DNA from 3 places in the Pseudomonas sp. C9-3 genome. Region 1 is predicted to be linked to each of the others. Evidence: predicted binding sites of a transcription regulator. Region 1 holds the regulator's gene; each other region holds the start of a gene.
The links. The regulator FliA, encoded in region 1, starts transcription of late flagellar genes. The targets are predictions, from matches to a motif close to CTAAAGTTTNNNNNNNNNNNGCCGNTAA.
Positions count from the first base shown of each region.

Region 1 (2,265 bases):
CGGCGGTGACCATCAGCACCGGCAGGTGCTTGAGGCGCTCGTCGGCGCGGACCGCACGAAGCAGGTCGATGCCGGTCATGCCGGGCATGTTCCAGTCGGTCACGAGGAAATCGAAGTTGCCGCTGTGCAGCATCGGCAGCGCAGTGGTGCCGTCGTCGGCTTCTGCGGTGTTGGTGAACCCCAGGTCTCGCAGGAGGTTCTTGATGATGCGCCTCATCGTGGAAAAGTCGTCCACGATGAGAATTTTCATGTTCTTGTCCAAACCTGCCTCCATCGATACCAAACGCGCCCTGGCGGGCGTGCCGTCAATTCATTGAGCGCCGTGCGCTCTTTGGGGTGGATGCGTCAAAGGAACGTCACCCAAAAATTCGTAAGCCTATAACTTGCCTAAGGAAATTCCTTTCAGGCTTTACGCTCAGAACAAGCAGCCGCGAAACTACCCGATGCTCAGCGCGCGCGCCACTCCGCCAGTCGCGAGCGCAGGCGCGCGGCGCACTGGCTGTGCAGCTGGCTGACGCGGGACTCGCTGACGCCCAGTACTTCGCCGATCTCCTTGAGGTTGAGCTCCTCGTCGTAGTACAGCGCCAGGACCAGCCGCTCGCGCTCGGGCAGCTTGGTAATGGCGTCGGCCAGCGCCGCCTGGAAGCGTTCGTCTTCCAGGCCGTGGGACGGCTCGTTGTCGTGATGCGAAGCGTCTTCGGCAAGGCCACCGCCCTGTTCACCGTCCTGCAACATGTCATCGAAGCTGTACAGCCGGCTGCCCTGGGTGTCGCTGAGGATGCCGTAATAATCTTCGAGGCTCATATTGAGTTCGGCAGCAACCTCCTGATCTTTAGCGTCGCGTCCGGTGCGCGCCTCGACGGCGCGGATGGCGTCGCTGACCATACGGGTGTTGCGGTGCACCGAACGGGGCGCCCAATCGCCCTTGCGCACCTCGTCGAGCATGGCGCCACGGATACGGATGCCGGCATAGGTCTCGAAGCTCGCGCCCTTGCCCGCGTCGTACTTCTTCGCCGCCTCCAGCAGGCCGATCATCCCGGCCTGCATCAGGTCCTCCACCTGCACGCTGGCCGGCAGGCGGCCCAGCAGGTGGTAGGCGATGCGCTTCACCAGTGGTGCGTGTTTCTGGATCAGCAGTTCCTGGGAGTTATGCGCCTGTGCCTTGCTGTACATACGCGCTCCGGAGGCCGCGGTCATACGGCCGAACCCGTGGGATGTTGCACCAGGCGCTCGACGAAGAACTCCAGGTGCCCTCGTGGGTTGGCCGGCAGCGGCCAGCTGTCGACCTTCTGCGCCACCGCCCGGAAGGCCAGGGAAGCCTTGCTGCGCGGGAACGCCTCATACACCGAACGCTGCTTCTGCACCGCCTTGCGCACCGACTCGTCGTAAGGAATGGCGCCGACGTACTGCAGCGCCACGTCGAGGAAACGGTCGGTGACCTTGGTCAGCTTGGCGAACAGGTTGCGGCCCTCCTGGGGGCTGTGGGCCATGTTCGCCAGCACGCGGAAACGGGTCATGCCGTAGTCGCGGTTGAGCAGCTTGATCAAAGCATAGGCATCGGTGATGGACGTGGGTTCATCGCAGACGACCAGCAGTACTTCCTGGGCCGCGCGAACGAAGCTCACCACCGAGTCGCCGATACCGGCGGCGGTGTCCACCACCAGCACGTCGATGTTGTCGCTGATGTCGCTGAAAGCCTGGATCAGGCCGGCATGCTGCATCGGCGTGAGGTGCACCATGCTCTGGGTGCCCGAGGCCGCCGGGACGATGCGGATGCCGCCGGGCCCCTGGAGGATCACGTCGCGCAGGTCGCATTCGCCTTCGATCACGTCGGCCAGCGTGCGCTTGGGCGACAGGCCCAGCAGCACGTCGACGTTGGCCAGGCCAAGGTCGGCGTCCAGCAGCATGACGCGGCGACCAAGATCGGCCAGCGCCAGCGACAGATTCACCGACACGTTGGTCTTGCCCACGCCACCCTTGCCACCGGTGACTGCGATTACCTGAACGGGATGCATGCCCATATCAATACCTTGTCTCGTCATTCGACCGTCACGCTTCTGGCGTTTCGGCTAATCCGGCTGCGGTGCTCCACCGCTTCCGGTGCTCGCGGATCATCTTGCAGAGCATCCGCATCGCTTGGGCGGCCCAACCGGCCGCCCCACGCCCCACCCGGGGCTCACAATCCTCAGCTGGCGCGACGCACCGGCTGCTGGTAAAGGCCGGCGAACATGTCGGCCATGGCGTCCTCGCTGGGCTCTTCCGGCG
Region 1 covers NZ_CP135919.1:3,874,368-3,876,632, forward strand. The annotation lists gene RS899_RS17540 (chemotaxis response regulator CheY) at 1-250, opposite strand, end outside; gene fliA (RNA polymerase sigma factor FliA) at 448-1,197, opposite strand; gene fleN (flagellar synthesis regulator FleN) at 1,194-2,021, opposite strand; gene flhF (flagellar biosynthesis protein FlhF) at 2,186-2,265, opposite strand, start outside.

Region 2 (2,265 bases), 1.3 Mb from region 1:
TCGCGCCGGCGCTGGTCTGCTCGGTGACGGCGGAGAGTTCCTCGGCGGCGCTGGCGATCTGGGTGACGCCGTCGCGGATGCCACCGATGAGCTCGCGCAGGCTCTGGCTCATGCGCTGCATGCTTTGCTGCAGGCGGCCGAGTTCGTCGCGGCGGGTGACCTGGACGGTCTGCGACAGGTCGCCGGCGGCGATGCGGTCGACCACAGCCATGGTTTCCTGCAGCGGGCGGGTGATCTGGCGGGTGATGATCAGCGCGGCGATGCCGCCCAGGACCAGCGCGAGCAGGGTGAACAGGGTCTGCAGGCTGCGGGCGCGGGCGCTTTCGGCGTCGCGGCGATCGAGCTGGAGTTGGTAGAGACTTTCGCTGATCTTGACGATGTCCTGGCCCTGGGTGGTCATTTCCTTGCGTGCCTGGACGATGGCGGCCATGTTGCCGCGCAGGGTGGTGACGGCATCGCGATAGGCGCGCAGGGCAGTGCCCAGTTGCTGGACGTACTGCGCTTCGGCGACGCCGAGGACGCTTTCCAGGGCCGGCAGGCCGGCGATGCTTTCATCCAGGCCGCGGGTCACGCCGTCACCGTTGCTGGTGAGGGCCGTGGCTAGGTAATCGCGCACGTCGTAGCGGGCCTGCAGCAGGTCTTCACGGGTGCCAGTGATGGCCTGGAAGCGGGTGGCGCGCTCTTCGTCCGCGGGGGCCTTGAGTACGTCCTGCTGGATGGTGGCCGTCAGTTCGGCGGCGCGCGTGGCGTTGTCCTGCAGGGCGCGGCGGGTGATGCCAGCGCTCTGGTAGCCGGCGCGCATGGCGGCCAGGGACTTCTCGTAGTCGGCGATGATGCCGCCGAGCTGGTCGAGCATGCGCACGTTCTCGGGGCTGACGAAGGAGGCGCGCAGTTTCTGCTGCTGCGCCTTGAAGTCGGCCAGGGTGGACATGACGTTGGCGGCTTCCTGCTCGGCGCCGTCGGCGATCATGTACTGCAGGCGAGTGATGCGCAGCTTGGTCAGGCGCGAGTTCAGCTCGGTGATATCGCTCATCCAGTTGCTGCGGTCGATCAGCGAGCCCAGGCCGACCCAACTGACGATGGCGAGGATGGCGGTGAAGGCGAGGACCAGGCCGAAGCCCAGGGCCAACTTGAGATTCACGCTCAGGTTGGAAATCCAGGTGTTCATTGACGATCTCCAGGAAAGGTTGTGTGAAGTCAGGCCGTTCGGAGATTGTTCTTGTTGGGGGCCAGGGTGGCGAACCACGTCCAAGCCCTATCGGCAGGATCGGGCGGAACCGTATGGTCACGGGCGAAAAAAGTTATCCGCCGGCCGGCGCCTGGAAGGCGGGTCGGAAAGGAATAGGCGGGGAAAGGCGGACGAAATCCCTGTTCGCTGGTGTGTCACTGGGTGCGGTCGCGCGCTGGCTTGCGGCGCTGGCCGGCATTCTACGGAAAGGCCGATGGAGCGTCTGCAAGATGATGGCAATTAGATATTGCAGGGGCCGCTGACCCGCGAATGAGGCGCCGGCCTGGCGCCTCATTCGGTTGCCGCGGGATCAGGCCTTGGCGGCGTCCAGCGCCTGGGCGAGGTCGGCGAGGATGTCGTCGATGTGCTCGATGCCGATGGACAGGCGCACCATGTCGCGCGGTACGCCGGCCTTCTGCAGTTCTTCGTCGTTGAGCTGGCGGTGGGTGGTCGAGGCCGGGTGGCAGGCCAGGGACTTGGCGTCGCCGATGTTGACCAGGCGCACCACCAGGTTCAGTGCGTCGATGAAGCGCGCGCCGGCTTCCTGCCCGCCCTTGATGCCGAACGAGAGGATCGACGCGGGCTTGCCGCCCATGTAGCGCAGCGCCAGTTCCTGCTCGGGGTGGTCGGCGAGACCGGCGTACTTCACCCAGCTGACTTGCGGGTGGTCCTGCAAATACTGGGCGACTTTCACGGCGTTCTCGCAGTGGCGCTCCATGCGCAGGGCGAGGGTTTCCAAACCTTGCAGGATCAGGAAGGCGTTGAACGGCGAGAGCGCGGCACCGGTGTTGCGCAGCGGCACGACACGGCAGCGGCCGATGAAGGCGGCGGGGCCGAAGGCTTCGGTGTAGGTCACGCCGTGATAGGACGGGTCGGGCGTGTTGAGCAGCGGGAAGCGTTCCTTGTTCTCGGCCCAGGGGAATTTGCCGGAGTCGACGACGATGCCGCCGATGCTGGTGCCGTGGCCGCCGATGTACTTGGTGAGCGAGTGCACGACGATGTCCGCGCCGTGTTCGAACGGGCGGCAGAGGATCGGC
Region 2 covers NZ_CP135919.1:5,216,099-5,218,363, reverse strand. The annotation lists gene RS899_RS23935 (methyl-accepting chemotaxis protein) at 1-1,033, opposite strand, end outside; gene RS899_RS23930 (bifunctional O-acetylhomoserine aminocarboxypropyltransferase/cysteine synthase) at 1,539-2,265, opposite strand, start outside.
Region 2: RS899_RS23935 (methyl-accepting chemotaxis protein) is a predicted target of FliA. The motif match lies at 1,256-1,283, and genes of this name have one in related genera.

Region 3 (2,265 bases), 1.0 Mb from region 1:
TGCTGCTGCATGCCGGCACTGGTCTGGCTGGCGATTTCCGAGGATTGATCAGCAGTGGCGCGGGCGTCGTGCACCGAGGATTTCACGTCGCGGATGATCGGCTGCAGCTTGTCGAGGAAGCGGTTGAACCAGCCGGCCAGCTCGCCCAGTTCGTCCTTGCCGGCGTAGTCCAGGCGCTTGGTCAGGTCACCTTCGCCGCTGGCGATATTGCGCAGCATGGCGGCCACACCGAGGATCGGACGGGTCACGCCGCGGGCAGTCAGCCACATGGCGAACAGGCCGATCAGCACGGCGATCAGGCCGAAGCCCAACTGCGAGACGGTGCCTTGCACACGCTGGTTATCCAACTCGTTCTGCAGTTCGATGGCCGGGCCGAGCAGGACGTTCTGCGGGACTTCCAGCAGCACGCCCCAGGGTTTGGAGCCGGGGATCGGCTGCAACGGTTCGACTACGCGCAATTGGTCGTCCTGGCGGAACACCTGCTCATGGTTGGCGGCGATGGCCTGCAGCAGGTCGGCGCCCTGGTTCGGGTAGACCTCCTTGAGGTTCTTGCTCAGCTTCGAGGCATCCGCGCTGTGACCGGCGAGCAGGCCTGCCGCGCTGACGATGCTGACGCGGCCCTGGCCGTCATAGAGTTCCTGGCTGCCTTCCACGGCAATTTCCTGCAGCTTCTCCATGCTGATGTCCAGGCCCATGACGCCGATGACCTTGCCGTCCAGCTCCAGCGGGAAGGCGATGCTGGTCATCAGCATCTTCTTGCTGCCCACGTCGTCGAAATACGGATCGAGCACGCAGGGCTGGCCGGTGGTCTTGGGGCAGGTGAACCAGGCGTTGTAGGCGCTGCCGCTGGGGCCGGGGCTGGTGTCGTTGAGCAGCGATTCGGCCATGGCCTCGGACTCGAGGTGACCCGGCGTGGCCTGGGACCAGTAGATGGAGAAGCGACCGGCATCATTGCTGCCCAGTTCGCCCTGGCCGGCGAACAGCTTGTCCTTGCCATCCAGCGCGTCGGGTTCGAAGGCGACGTAGAGGCCGAGCAGTTCCGGGTTGCCTTCCAGCGCGGTCTTCACCTGGCGGGTCAGGTCCTCGCGCAGGTCGTAGGCATCGAGGAAGCGCTTCTGCGCCTGGTCACGCAGGAACAGCACCTGCCGTGAGAAACCCTTGCCATATTGATAGGCGTCCATGATGTAGCGCTGGATGCGCATGGCCTGGACTTCACCGCGTGATTGCAGGCGGGCCTTGGCTGCTTCGTCGAGCATCTGCGTGCTCGATTGCTTGACCAGCGCGGTACTGTGCTGGGTGCGGTAAACGGACAGCCCGGACAGCAGCGAGACAACGCCGAGCAGGCAGAGCCCGGCAAGCAAGGTGATCTTCCACTGGATGGAAAGACGGCGCAGAAGCATGGAGGGGAATCCTTGTTTGAACTAAGCCTCGGGATGCCAGCTATATCGGCCTTTCCCGCATCTTCTTGACCCGCGACGGGGCGAAACGCCAGAAAACAGGCGATTCTGGCGTGCCTGGCCGACGGGCGGCGAAAAGCCAGGCAAGAAGCGTGCTCGTCTGCGTGAAAGTCCTGCCAGGCGAACTCGGAAACGTCTTGATTCGACTGAAATTTTGACACCCCGGCGAGCGTTTGGCAGAGTGCGCGCCTTTTGCCCGCGCCCTGGCGCGGCGAGCCCTGGAAGGAGTGCTGGAATGAATGCGGTGTTGATCGCCATTGGCCTGATGCTGGTGTTGAGCCTGTGTCGCGTGCATGTGGTGGTCGCGCTGATCGCCGGTGCAGTGGCAGGTGGTCTGCTCGGCGGCCTGGGCATGGATGGCACGCTCAAGGCGTTCAACGAGGGCCTGGGTGCCGGTGCGACGGTGGCGTTGTCCTACGCCATGCTCGGCGCCTTCGCCGTGGCCATCGCGCGCTCCGGAATGGCGCACGCCCTGGCCGACCGCGCCCTGGCGATGCTCGGCCGGCATGAGGCAAACGGTTCCAGTGCCTTCAAGTGGATGATGATTGCCCTGCTGCTGGTGGTGGCGATCTCCTCGCAGAATATCCTGCCGATCCACATCGCCTTCATTCCGCTGCTGGTGCCGCCACTGCTCTACGTCCTGACGCGCCTGCAGATCGACCGCCGGCTGATCGCCTGCGTCATCACCTTTGGCCTGATCACGCCCTACATGTTCCTGCCGGTGGGTTTCGGCAACATCTTCCTGAACCAGATCCTGCTGGCCAACGTGGCGCGCGCGGGCGTCGACGTGCAGGGCATCAACGTCACC
Region 3 covers NZ_CP135919.1:2,835,877-2,838,141, reverse strand. The annotation lists gene RS899_RS30960 (methyl-accepting chemotaxis protein) at 1-1,400, opposite strand, end outside; gene RS899_RS12805 (Na+/H+ antiporter family protein) at 1,693-2,265, shown strand, end outside.
Region 3: RS899_RS30960 (methyl-accepting chemotaxis protein) is a predicted target of FliA. The motif match lies at 1,443-1,470, and genes of this name have one in related genera.